One region of the Oliverpabstia sp. genome, then DNA from elsewhere that is predicted to be linked to it. Evidence: predicted binding sites of a transcription regulator. Region 1 holds the regulator's gene; each other region holds the start of a gene.
What was found. The regulator NrdR, encoded in region 1, represses ribonucleotide reductase genes. The targets are predictions, from matches to a motif close to CACAANATNTTGTG.
Positions count from the first base shown of each region.

Region 2: the regulator NrdR is predicted to act here: its motif matches at 2,918-2,931, upstream of MSA64_RS05150 (ribonucleoside triphosphate reductase).
Region 3: the regulator NrdR is predicted to act here: its motif matches at 2,121-2,134, upstream of nrdD (anaerobic ribonucleoside-triphosphate reductase).

Region 1 covers NZ_JALFPR010000045.1:21,349-26,048, reverse strand. The annotation lists gene modB (molybdate ABC transporter permease subunit) at 1-359, shown strand, start outside; gene MSA64_RS02655 (sulfate/molybdate ABC transporter ATP-binding protein) at 371-1,435, shown strand; gene MSA64_RS02650 (PRC-barrel domain-containing protein) at 1,500-1,754, opposite strand; gene nrdR (transcriptional regulator NrdR) at 1,998-2,447, shown strand; gene MSA64_RS02640 (aminotransferase class I/II-fold pyridoxal phosphate-dependent enzyme) at 2,573-3,793, shown strand; gene MSA64_RS02635 (ArsR/SmtB family transcription factor) at 3,914-4,300, opposite strand; gene MSA64_RS02630 (glycoside hydrolase family 2 TIM barrel-domain containing protein) at 4,567-4,700, opposite strand, start outside.
Region 2 covers NZ_JALFPR010000081.1:9,549-14,248, forward strand. The annotation lists gene MSA64_RS05145 (argininosuccinate synthase) at 1-248, shown strand, start outside; gene MSA64_RS05150 (ribonucleoside triphosphate reductase) at 350-2,776, opposite strand; gene hflX (GTPase HflX) at 3,035-4,270, opposite strand; gene MSA64_RS05160 (tetratricopeptide repeat protein) at 4,282-4,700, opposite strand, start outside.
Region 3 covers NZ_JALFPR010000015.1:321-5,020, forward strand. The annotation lists gene asnA (aspartate--ammonia ligase) at 1-737, opposite strand, end outside; gene MSA64_RS00590 (D-2-hydroxyacid dehydrogenase) at 1,022-1,987, shown strand; gene nrdD (anaerobic ribonucleoside-triphosphate reductase) at 2,151-4,295, shown strand; gene MSA64_RS00600 (MATE family efflux transporter) at 4,587-4,700, shown strand, end outside.

The DNA of each region.
Region 1 (4,700 bases):
CCAGAGCTGCTTTTGAACAGGTGGATGCCAACCTGGTTTATGCGGCAAGAACGCTTGGTATGTCGGAAATAAAGATTTTCTGGAAAGTAGTGATTCCATCTGCCGGACCGGGTATTCTTTCAGGAACGATTCTGACATTTGCCAGGGCTATGGGTGAGTATGGGGCAACTTCCATGCTGGCGGGAAATATCCCGGGAAAGACAGGGACGATCTCTCAGAAGATCGCCATGGTTATCCAGGATGGCGACTATGGGACAGCAGGTTTCTGGGTCGTTGTGATCATGCTGATTGCTTTTTTTGTGGTGCTGGTGATGAACCTGCTCGGATCCGGTGATAATAAACATAAAAAACGGTGGTAAGGAGGGCGGATATGCTGCAGGTAAGGATAAAAAAGAAACTGGGGAATTTTCTGCTGGATGTGGATTTTTCCATGGATGGAGGCATATTTGCCATTCTGGGAGCTTCCGGATGCGGAAAAAGTATGACGTTAAAATGTATTGCAGGTATCGAACGGCCGGATGAGGGAAGAATCGTTTTGAATGACAGGGTACTCTTTGATTCGGCAAAACGGATTAATCTGCCACCGCAGAAACGAAAAGTCGGATATATGTTTCAGGATTACGCATTGTTTCCTACAATGAATGTGGTACAGAATATTCAGGCAGGGATGGGGAGAAAGCCGGATCCGAAAAAAGTCAGGGAATATATTACAGGATTTCAGCTTGGCGGACTGGAACATCATATGCCGGATCAGCTCTCCGGTGGACAAAAACAACGGGTAGCCATGGCACGTATGCTGGCAGCAGAGCCGGAAGTATTGCTTCTGGATGAACCGTTTGCCGCATTGGACAGCTATCTGAAATGGAAAATGGAACAACAGATGCTGGAACTTTTACAAAAAGTACAGACACCGGTACTGTTTGTATCTCACAGCCGGGATGAAGTCTATCGACTGTGTGATACGGTCAGCTGTATTCATCAGGGGCGGATGGAAGTGATCGAACCGGTAAAAGAATTTTTCCGGAATCCGAAGACGAAGACGGCGGCACTTTTATCCGGATGTAAGAATATCTGCGCGGTGGAAGCTATGGAAAGCCACAGAGATGGAAACTGGTTGTGGACATCGGACTGGGGAGTTGGCATCCGGGTATCGAAAGAAGCTTTACAGGCACGGACCATCGGGATCCGCGCCCACTTTTTTACAAAGGAAAAACCGTCGGAAGGATGTTACAGTGAGTTCCCGGTGGGAGAATACCGAATTATGGAAGATCCCTTTGAATGGAATGTTTCCTTCCGAAAAGACAGATCCTGCGAGTGGCTGCAATGGAAAACAGCGAAAACGGACTGGGATCCGTCGGAGGGTGTGCCGGAAAAATTGTATGTGAAAGAAGAAAATCTGTTGTTGCTGGATATCGATACAGATAACAGAAGATGAGAGAAACAGCCAATGGATCAGGGAGCGGGCCTGAAGAACATTCTGATGACTGCCAGGAGAGCAATCACAGTTTCTTCAGGCATTTTTTCTCATCGATTTCCACAAGAATAATATCTTCCCCGATCTGACAGATGCATTCCCAGGGGATACAGAATTCGCTGTCTCTTCCGAGAAAACAGCAGAATTTTCCGGGGCCTGGGATGATGATGGCAGAAATCCGTCCGCTGCAGGGATCAAATTCCACATCCACAGGACAGCCAAGGGTTTTACAGTTGCAGGTATTGATGACTTCTTTTTGTTTCAGATCAATAATTCGCATAAAAAACCTGATTTTTATACTTCTTTTATATTAATTATATGTTTTGTGGTTAATTGTCTTGACGGTAAGTTTACGATTATATTATGATGGGAAAAGATAAAGCATCCACTGTGTGAGGGGATACAGGAGTGATGAAAGTTACAGGAAAATAAGAAAACTGCGAGACAATTGAACGGGAAAATAAGGAGATACAGAAGAATACCGGACAATCAGAGGCAGTTTGCGGAAAGAGAAGGATGAAATATGAAGTGTCCGTTTTGTAATCAGGATAATACCCGGGTTGTGGATTCACGCCCGGCGGATGACAACACTGCCATCCGGAGAAGAAGAATGTGTGATGCGTGTGGAAAACGATTTACCACTTATGAGAAAGTGGAGACGATTCCGTTGATCGTGATCAAAAAAGACCAGAACAGGGAACAGTTTGACAGATCCAAGATAGAGGCCGGTGTCCTTCGTGCCTGCCACAAACGGCCGGTATCAGCAGAACAGATCCACCGGCTGGTAGATGATGTGGAAACAGAGGTGTTTAATCTGGAAGAGCGGGAGATCCCAAGCTCTGTGATCGGAGAAATCGTGATGGATAAACTCAAAGATCTGGAAGCGGTTGCCTATGTCCGTTTCGCTTCTGTGTATCGGGAGTTTAAAGATGTGAATACCTTTATGGATGAACTGAAAAAAATCCTGAAATAGCATATAAATCATAAGGATTCCGGGTTTGACAAAAAGAAGGTAATGAGCTACAATTGAAAAGATATATAATCACTGAATTAGTGTGTTAAAGTAAAAGAAAATAAAAACGAATGGAGGCAGATACAATGAAGACTTTTGATAAATCTTCCAAACTGGATAACGTATTATACGATGTAAGAGGACCCGTGGTGGACGAGGCGGCCAGAATGGAAGCGGATGGTCTCAGTATTCTGAAACTGAATATCGGTAATCCGGCTCCATTTGGATTTAATGCACCGGAAGAAGTTATTCTGGATATGAGACAATCATTGTGGGAATGTCAGGGATATTCAGATTCCAAGGGACTGTTTTCCGCAAGAAAAGCAATCATGCAGTACTGTCAGTTAAAGAAAATTCCGGGTGTGACGATGGACGATATCTATACAGGTAACGGTGTCAGCGAACTGATCAATCTGAGCATGCAGGCACTGTTAAATGATGGTGATGAGATTCTGATTCCGGCACCGGATTATCCGCTGTGGACCGCAACAGCTACACTGGCTGGTGGAAAAGTCGTACATTATATCTGCGATGAAGAGTCCGACTGGAATCCGGATATCGAGGATATCAGAAGCAAGATCACAGATAAGACAAAAGCTATTGTTATCATCAACCCGAACAATCCGACCGGTGCGCTGTATTCCAAAGAGATCCTGGAAGAAATCGTGAAAGTGGCAGAAGAATTCGGACTGATCATTTTCTCAGATGAGATTTATGACCGTCTGGTGATGGATGGACTGAAACATATTTCCATCGCATCGATTGCACCGAAAAATGTATTCTGTGTGACATTCAGCGGTCTGTCCAAATCTCATATGATCGCAGGATTCCGTGTGGGTTGGATGGTATTGAGCGGTAATAAAAAAGCGGCAGCAGGTTATATCGAGGGAATCAAGATGCTTTCCAATATGCGTCTGTGTTCCAATGTACCGGCTCAGTCGATCATTCAGACCGCACTTGGTGGCTATCAGAGTGTGGAAGAGTATCTGCAGCCGGGTGGAAGAATCTATGAACAGAGAGAAGTCATCTATAAATTGTTAAACGATATCCCGGGTGTATCAGCGAAGAAACCGAAAGCAGCATTCTACATTTTCCCGAAACTGGATGTGGAAAAATTCAATATCTACGACGATGAGAAATTTGCCCTGGATCTGCTGAGAGAAAAGAGAATCCTGATCGTGCATGGTGGCGGTTTCAACTGGGGACAGCCGGATCATTTCCGTGTGGTATATCTGCCGAGAATTGCAGATCTTGAGAAGGCGACAAAGAAACTGGGAGAATTTCTGGATGGATATCATCAGAAATAGAAAAAATGTTATGGATATACAAAAAAGAGAGAAGATGGAACTTTTATGGAGTTCTGTCTTCTCTCCTTTTTGTATATCCATAATTAGTCCGGTGGACCAATCTTGATTTAAAGTTCATGTTTATTCCTGTACATGATCCAGTCCCTGTGCGAGAATAGTTGCCACATGTGTGTCAGCCAGAGAGTAATATACGGTTTTCCCATCTCTTCGGAATTTGACCAGCGCCGACTGCTTTAACACACGTAACTGATGGGAGATGGCACTCTGTGTCATACCCAGAAGTTCTGCGATGTCGCAGACGCAAAGTTCACCACCGGATAATGCATATAGAATGCGGATTCTGGTAGGATCCCCGAACACTTTGTAGAGGTCTGCCAGACGGTATAATGTCTCATCAGCCGGTGCTTCCATCGGAAGATGCAGATGATGATGGTGGCAGATGTCACAGGTTTCTATCTCGCTGTTTGCGGAGGTATGTATGTGTGGTTGCTGTAGTGTCTGTTTCATTCCTTTTCACCAATTCCTTACTATACTGTTTCAGTCCTTTCGGACTGTTTCTTTTTTGATCATTACCATTATGTCTGCCTTTTAGTTTAACGGAAAAACCAGATTTGGTCAAGGTGTAAGAATCATACCTTTTATTGGGTAAGGTTATGAAAGGCTGACCTTTTTGAATGTTCGGTCACGAAAAAAACACCGGGTCGGAGTCCGTGCTTACACGTCTCGTGACCCGGTGTGAGTCAGATCAGGAATTGATCAACAGTATAAAAGTCTTAGAAATTCAGAGTAAAGGTAAATGTCAGTTTGTCCTGATCTACCCGATATTTTTTTGCCAGAGCAGGACCACAGCTGTTAGAGCCACAACCGGACATATATCCATCCAGGCACAGCACTGTGTACGGAGATT
Region 2 (4,700 bases), on a different contig from region 1:
CGATCCAGGCTTTCGTAGAATCCACACAGAAATATGTAACCGGTGAAGTAAAATTCAAACTGTACAAAGGCAACATCATCAAAGCCGGTACAACTTCTCCATATAGCCTGTACAACGAGTCTCTGGCATCCTTCACAACCGGTGATATGTATGATCACCACGATGCTGACGGATTCATCACTCTGTTCGGACTTCCACTGAAGGTTCGTGCACTGATGATGCAGGAAGTAAAAAACAATAATAAATAATGCAAAACAGTTATCCCCGGCAGAATGATTTCTGCCGGGGATTTTTTATATCTTTGTCTGTGGTTTTCAGGATTTTCTCGTTACCACGCTTATTTCTATTTTTACTCGTTCTCTTCCACATACTTCTGAATATTCGAAGCATTTACATATTTCTTTGTCTCTTCTCCTTCGATGACTACCAGTGTCGGTGCCTGCATGATGCCGTATCTTGATACCAGTTCCGGGTTTTTCTCGGCATCGATCAGCTGATACTCTTCTTCCGCTTCTGCAAGCATCTGTTTCGCAATCTTACAGTTCGGACAGGTATTTGTGGTGAACAGATATTTCACACTGTCCGGATGCTGGATCTTCACATCGTCTTTTGTCATAGTTACCATCGTTCTGGTAGGATGTTTTCCGCCCATCACCGGCCGCTCCTCTTTCACTGCTTCCACCGGTTTTTCTGCCGGTGCACCGGAGTGAAGGATATCATACACGGTTCTGTTCTTGTATTCCTGCGCTTTTCCGTCATTCCAGTTCTGTACCGGACGGTAATATCCTGTAATTCGACTGTAGACCTCTGCCTTCTTGCCACAGGTCGGACAAGTGAAATGTTCTCCCGCAATATAACCATGTTCTTTACATACCGAATAAGTCGGTGACAGGGTATAATAAGGCAGACGATAATTTTCTGCAATCTTTCTTACCAGTGTGGCTGCTGCCTTCCAGTCCGGAAGTTTTTCTCCCAGAAACGCATGAAAGACCGTACCGGACGTATACAGGGTCTGCAGTTCATCCTGCACATCCAATGCATCAAAGATATCAGAAGTATAGTCTACCGGCAGGTGAGAGCTGTTGGTATAGTACGGGGTATCTCCTTCATGACCTGCAGTAATAATATCCGGATAATGTTTCTTATCATGTTTTGCCAGACGATATGCGGTGGATTCTGCCGGTGTTGCTTCCAGGTTATACAGTTCTCCGTATTCTTCCTGATAATCGGACAACCGTTCTCTCATATGATTCAGAACATTTTTTGTAAACTTCTGTGTCTTCTCATCAGCCATGTCTGCACGAAGCCATCTTGCATTCAGTCCTGCTTCATTCATTCCAACCAGACCGATGGTGGAAAAATGATTGTCAAAGCTTCCCAGATAGCGCTTGGTATACGGATACAGCCCCTCATCCAGCAGTTTTCCGATCACTTCTCTCTTGATATGCAGGGAACGTGCGGAAATATCCATCAGGCGGTCCAGACGCTGATAAAATTCATCCTCATCCTGAGACAGATAAGCGATCCGCGGCATATTGATGGTTACCACGCCCACAGAACCGGTGCTTTCGCCGGAACCGAAGTATCCTCCGGTCTTTTTACGCAGTTCTCGCAGATCCAGACGCAGACGACAGCACATACTTCTTACATCGCTTGGCTGCATATCGCTGTTAATATAGTTGGAAAAATACGGAGTTCCGTATTTGGATGTCATCTCAAAGAGCAGACGGTTGTTTTCTGTATCGGACCAGTCAAATTCTTTTGTGATGGAGTAAGTCGGAATCGGATACTGGAAGCCTCTGCCATTGGCATCTCCTTCGATCATGGTCTCGATAAACGCCTTGTTGACCATATCCATCTCCTGTTTACAGTCTTTATACTTAAAGTCCATCTCTTTTCCGCCAACGATTGCCGGAAGTTCTGCCAGATCATCCGGTACAGTCCAGTCCAGTGTGATATTGGAAAATGGAGCCTGTGTTCCCCAGCGACTTGGTGTGTTCACACCATAGATAAAGGCTTCGATACATTTTTTCACTTCCGGATAAGTCAGATGGTCTGTCTTTACGAAAGGTGCCAGATAAGTATCAAAAGAAGAAAATGCCTGTGCACCTGCCCATTCATTCTGCATGATGCCAAGGAAATTGACCATCTGGTTACACAGAACACTCAGGTGTTTCGCCGGAGCAGAAGTAATCTTGCCTTCTATTCCTCCTAATCCTTCTTTAATCAGCTGTTTTAATGACCAGCCGGCACAATATCCGGTAAGCATGGAAAGATCGTGAATATGGATATCTGCATTTCGGTGCGCATCTGCAATCTCTTTGTCATAGATTTCAGACAACCAGTAATTTGCCGTTACTGCTCCGGAATTGCTTAAGATCAGTCCGCCTACGGAATAGGTAACCGTAGAATTTTCTTTTACACGCCAGTCTTCTACTTTCACATAACTGTTTACGATTTCTTTATAATCCAGGATCGTGGACTTCATATTTCTTACTTTTTCTCTCTGCTTGCGATACAGGATATAGGCTTTCGCCACCTCAGAATATCCGCACTGGATCAGCACATTTTCCACGCTGTCCTGAATATCCTCCACAGATACCTGATCTTTTTTTATCTTTTTCTGGAAATCTGCGGTTACCCGTAGTCCCAGCATCTCCATCATATCCGGTGTATACTGTTTTTCCTGTGCCTGGAAAGCTTTCTCGATCGCCTGGGTAATCTTACTCAGCTGAAATGCTGCAACTTCTCCATCACGTTTTATCACATTAAACATTATTCCATCCTCTTTTCCTGTTGCTTTTACAGGCTGTATTTTATACGTTCACCTGCTTTTTGACCCTCTCGCAATTATTCCTTTACGGATGTGTCGATTACTATAGTAGCAAACCAATTATCCTCTGTCAATACAAAAAACTACCATATATTGTGTCTCAATTTCTACTCGTACAATATATGGTATGAACGTTATGTAACCTTATAAAGAGGGAAAAGCACCTTACTATAAGGGTTTGCCCTCTTTTTTCTTCTTTTCTCAGATCTGACTGTAAACCTCCATCGGAACATAAGCCTTCACAGAAATTCCTTCTGCCAGAAATTCTTCCTGCACCACCTGTCCATATTTTCGGATCCTGGCAATACTTCCTGCCTGATCATACGGAACCAGACGTTCAATATAAATCTGTCCTTCCCGCAAAACATCCGCAAGAAGTTCTTTCAGTTCCTCAAGTCCCTGTCCATTCTTTGCCGAAATCTGAAGTACATGATCAGCCTGAAAATCTCTCAGCTGTTCTTTATCCGTACACAGGTCCTGTTTGTTAAACAGAGTGATCATTTTCTTATCCGACACCCCCAGCTGGCGCAATGTATCATAAACTACCTGCATATGTTCATCCATCTGGGGATTGGAAGCGTCTACCACATGGAGGATCATATCTGCATATTTGGCTTCCTCCAATGTACTTTTAAAGGCCTCGATCAGATGATGCGGCAGTTTTCGAATAAATCCTACCGTATCTGTCAGAAGAATCTGCTGTCTGCCCGGAAGATCCAGCGCCCTTGTCGTTGGATCCAGCGTGGCAAATAACTGGTTTTCCTCCAGAACCCCTGCCTGCGTCATTGTATTGAGCAGTGTAGATTTTCCTGCGTTAGTATATCCCACGATTGCCGCCACCTTCACCTGACTCTTATCCCGCTGGCTGCGAATCAGTTCCCTGTGCTTCTGCACCTGCTCCAGCTGTTCTTTCAGCTGACCGATCCGGCTGTGGATCAGTCGACGGTCCATCTCCAGCTTTTTCTCACCCGGGCCACGGGTACCAATGCCACCTCCGAGACGGGACAGCGAGGCACGCATACCGACCAGTCTTGCCGCCCGGTACTTTAATTGTGCAAGTTCTACCTGGATCTTTCCTTCGCTGGTCTTTGCACGCTGCGCAAAGATGTCCAGAATCACCATGGTTCTGTCCATCACCTTACATTCCAGTTCCTGCTCCAGATTATTTAGCTGTGCCGGTGAGAGTTCATCATCACAGATCACACCAGTGGCATCCAAATCATACAACAACTCTTTCAGTTCTTCCAGCTTTCCTTTTCCCAGATAGGTTGCCGGATGAATGGTCTCTCTGCTTTGCATGATCGTCCCAACAGTTACGGCCCCGGCTGTCTCAGCCAGTTCTCTCAGTTCATATAAAGATTGTACGGTATCATCAGACTCATATGTCTGTACGCCTGCCAGAATCACCCGTTCCAGCTGTTCCCCCATCTCATACATGCTTTTTCCTCCTATCTTGTAGAAAGAAACTCGTTCTCCCGAAGAGCCGCCTCATCTTCCGGATACTGTTCCAGATATATCTTCATCTTTTCTTTTGCTGCAGCAAAATCTCGTTTATATTCATAGGCCACAATTTCATTATAAAGCAGACCCTGTTCGTCCTCTTTGGAATTTTCCTTCAGACCCTGTGCGATATTCTCCAGTGCGCTATCATATGCACCATCATAAATATCACACATTGCCAGTCCGTTATAGGCCTTGGCACCCTTCTCACTCTTTTGCAGATATTCCTGATACATGGATCTGGCACTTGCCGGATCTTCCATCTCCAGATATACCCGGCCCAAAAGCAGCATGGCATCCTCATATCCCTGTTCCATCGCTGTTTTCAATTCATCTCTGGCTGCCTCATAATTTTTTTCATATTCGT
Region 3 (4,700 bases), on a different contig from region 1:
TCCAGAACCGGATAATAAACGATGATATCACCGTTCAGCTCCCAGTCATCATAGTCCGGTGCACGACCGTCGTGTGGTTCGCCGGATGCCAGCATCTTACCGATCTGCATGATGAACACGGCACCCTTTTCCTTCACAATCTTATATTCACGATCCTTGGGAGAAAGACCAGGATACATATCTTCAAGTTCCTGGGAAGTGATAAAGAAAATATCCTTCGGAAGAATCTCTTCGATATAATCATACTGAATTGCCATGTATTTTTCAGTCTTCTTCAGTGCAGAATAAACGGTGCGGACAACATCTTTTAAGGTGTCCACATTACGCTCTTCCCGTGTAATGATCTTTTCCCAGTCCCACTGATCCACATAGATGGAATGGATATTGTCGGTATCTTCATCACGACGGATGGCAACCATATCGGTATACAGTCCTTCTCCATGTGCAAAACCATACTTTTTCAGTGCATAACGTTTCCATTTTGCAAGAGAATGTACGATCTCAGCTTTCTGATCCGGTGATTCCTTGATATCGAAGGTAACCGGGCGTTCTACGCCGTTCAGATTATCGTTCAGACCGGATGAAGGATCTACAAAAAGCGGTGCGGACACACGCAGCAGATTCAGGCGGTCAGAAAGGGTTTTCTGAAAAAAGTCTTTTACGGTCTTAATACCAACCTGTGTATCGTGAAGCGACAATGCAGGCTGATAATTTTCCGGAATAATAAAATGTTCCATAACAATCCTCCTCAAATTTGAAAGGCATCCAGCTAAGAATCACGGCAGACACCAACAACTCTTTACCTGTCTACCCCGGTATTATGGTAATATTATAGCAGAAAACCCCCCGAATACAACAATTGATTTTACTATACCCATGCCAAAACATTCCGCGGGATATTACCAGTGAACAGTAACCGGAATATCGCGTATGCACAGTAAGGATCAATTCTGCCTTGTAACTTAACATCAATTGTGCTACTGTAGTAAGCAGAGTACGTTTGGAAAGGTCGGGAAACGGGATGGAACAGGAAAAAATACTTGTGGTTCTTCCTGTAAAAGAAGAACATAAAGAACGAATCAGAAATGCAGCACCGGACGCAAAGACAACTTACTGCCTGGAAGCAGAGGTGACAAAAGAACAGGTGCAGGATGCAAATATTATTATCGGAAATGTGAAACCGGAATTCTTAAAAGATTCTCGGAATCTGCGCTGGATACAGTTAAATAACGCCGGAACAGAAGGATTTTGTGTACCGGGTATTCTGCCAAAACAGGCACAGCTGACCAATGCAACCGGAGCGTATGGAATGGCGATCTCCGAGCATCTGATCGCGATGCTGTTTGCACTCCAGAAACGCCTGGACATTTACCAGAACCAGCAAAAAGACCACCACTGGGAGAAACAGACCCATATGATGGTTACAGAGGGAAGCCATGTCCTGGTGATCGGTCTTGGAGATATCGGAACGACATTTGCAAGAAAAATGAAAGCACTGGGCGCGCATGTGACAGGTATCAGAAAGAGCCGGAAACCGAAGCCTGAATATGTGGATGCACAATACACGATGGAAGCACTGCCGGAACTTCTGCCGCAGGCAGATATTGTGGCACTGAGCCTTCCGGGATACAGTGACACCAAAGGCATCATCGGTGAGAAAGAATTACACCTGATGAAAAAGAATACTATTCTGTTAAATGTAGGCCGCGGAACTGCGATTGACAGTCTGGCTCTTGCGAAAGCCCTGCAAGAGAGAGCGATTTATGGGGCAGGTCTTGATGTCACAGACCCGGAACCACTGCCGGAAGATCATCCGCTGTGGGATGCGCCGCATTGTATCATTACGCCACATGTGTCCGGCGGATATGCACTGCCGGAGACACTGGAAAAGATTCTGGAACTTTCCATCGAAAATCTGGAACGTTATGAAAAAGGAGAAACCCTCCACAATATCATCGACTTTTCTACCGGATATGTGAAAAGATAAAAAAAGGCATTGGAAAAGTTGCATAAAAAACAAAATAAAAAAAGAGAAGAATTTTCAGGGTTCTTCTCTTTCCTTTTGTAGGTAACCGTGTTATACTGTTGTCTACAATATGTTGACTAAAATAAAAGAAAGATACTATATATAGTAGTGAGGAGCGGGAACAATGGTATATATTATCAAGAAAGACGGCACCAAAGAAGAGTTTGATGCCAGTAAGATCAAGCGTGCGGTCAATAAGTCAGCCGGCCGTGTAATGTATCGGTTTACCGATGATGAGATTAATTTTATCTGCAAATATGCAACTGACCGGGCGGAAGCGATGTCAAAAGAGCGAAAAGGCGGAATCCTGATCCAGGATATGCACAACATTGTGGAAGGTGCCCTGGAACAGGTGAATCCTGCAGTAGCAAAAAGTTACCGCGATTACCGGAATTATAAAGTGGACTTTATCCACATGATGGATGAGGTATATACAAAGAGCCAGTCCATCCGTTACATCGGTGACAAAAGCAACGCGAACACCGACAGCGCGCTGGTGGCAACCAAGCGAAGCCTGATCTTTAATGAACTGAACAAAGAATTATACAGAAAATTCTTTATGAACCGGAACGAACTGCAGGCATGTAAAGATGGCTATATCTATATTCATGATCAGTCTGCCCGTCTGGACACGATGAACTGCTGTCTGTTCGATGTGGGATCCGTTCTGCGTGGCGGATTTGAGATGGGAAATGTCTGGTACAATGAGCCGAAGACACTGGATACCGCATTTGACGTTATGGGGGATATTATCCTCAGTACCGCAGCTCAGCAGTACGGCGGATTTACTGTGCCGGAAGTAGATAAGATCCTGTCTCCGTATGCACAGAAAAGCTATAACAAATATTATGAAGAATTCCTGAAATATTCCGATCCGTCCTGGGAAGGAAGAGAAGAAAAGGGTCGTGTATATGCCTGGGAAAAAGTCTGCCGTGACTGTGATCAGGGATGGCAGGGAATTGAATATAAATTAAATACCGTTGGTTCCTCCCGTGGCGACTATCCGTTTGTTACTGTGACACTGGGACTGGGAACGGGAAGATTTGAAAAAATGATCTCAAAATCTCTGCTGAAAGTCCATATGGGCGGACAGGGAAAAGCCGGACATAAAAAACCGGTACTGTTCCCGAAGATTGTGTTCCTGTATGATGAAGAGATCCATGGAGATGGAAAAGAATGTGAAGATGTCTTTGAGACAGGTGTTGCCTGCTCTGCAAAAACCATGTATCCGGACTGGCTGTCCATGAGTGGCCAGGGATATATTTCCAGCATGTACAAAAAATACAAAAAAGTAATCAGCCCGATGGGGTGCCGTGCCTTTTTAAGTCCGTGGTATGAGCGTGGCGGTATGGAACCGGCAGATGAAAACGATGAGCCTGTCTTTGTCGGTCGTTTCAACATCGGTGCGGTCAGCCTGCATCTTCCGATGATCCTGGCAAAAGCCCGTGCAGAGAACACAGATTTTTATGAAGTTCTGGATTTCTATCTGGAGATGATCCGCGGACTGCATAAGAGAACATACGATTACCTTGGTGAGATGCGTGCTTCCACGAATCCGCTGGCATACTGTGAGGGCGGTTTCTACGGAGGTCATCTGAAACCATCCGATAAGATCCGTCCGTTACTCCGTCCGATGACAGCTTCCTTCGGTATCACAGCACTGAATGAACTGCAGGAACTTTATAATGGTAAATCCATTGCCGAAGACGGAGAATTTGCACTGGAAGTGCTTCGTTATATCAATGATAAGATTAATGTATACAAAAAAGAGGATCAGATCCTGTATGCAATTTACGGAACACCGGCTGAGAGCCTTTGCGGTCTGCAGGTAGAGCAGTTCCGCAAGATGTACGGTATCGTGCGCGGGGTATCCGACCGTCCGTATGTGAGCAACAGTTTCCACTGCCACGTAACTGAGGATATTACTCCTATCCAAAAACAAGATCTGGAAGGAAGATTCTGGGAACTGTGCAACGGTGGTAAGATCCAGTATGTCAGATATCCGATTTCCTACAATGTACATGCTATAAAAGCACTGATCCGTCGGGCGATGAATCTGGGTTATTATGAGGGTGTGAATCTGTCGCTGGCCTACTGCGACGATTGCGGACATCAGGAGCTCGAGATGGATGTCTGCCCGGTCTGCGGTTCCAGAAACCTGACCAAGATCGACCGTATGAACGGATACCTGTCCTACAGCCGTGTTCACGGAGATACCCGTCTGAACGATGCCAAGATGGCGGAGATCGCGGACAGAAAGTCAATGTAAAAACATCAGAAATAATAATATAGAAATAATATGATAAGAAGAAATCCGTAAAATTCTGAACAGAAATCAGTTGTTTTACGGATTTTTTCCTTGTATTTGCAACCTGGTGCCTGACAGTATCCAAAGAAGGGCAGGGAGGAATAAATTCTGCGCATCACGAAGCGCGTTACAGGAAACGGAGTGAACAATCATAAATATACAGAAAATAAAAGGCGTATCTGTGAATTATATAGACAAAATCCACAGGATTATTTATACTTGATATAGATGTGCAAACAGGAGGGTACCAGTATGGGGGAAAAGACAGTTGATATGACGAAAGGGAGCATCTTGCCGAAGATGATTCGGTTTGCACTGCCGGTGCTTCTTGGGATGCTGTTTCAGAGAATCTATAATTTTGTAGAT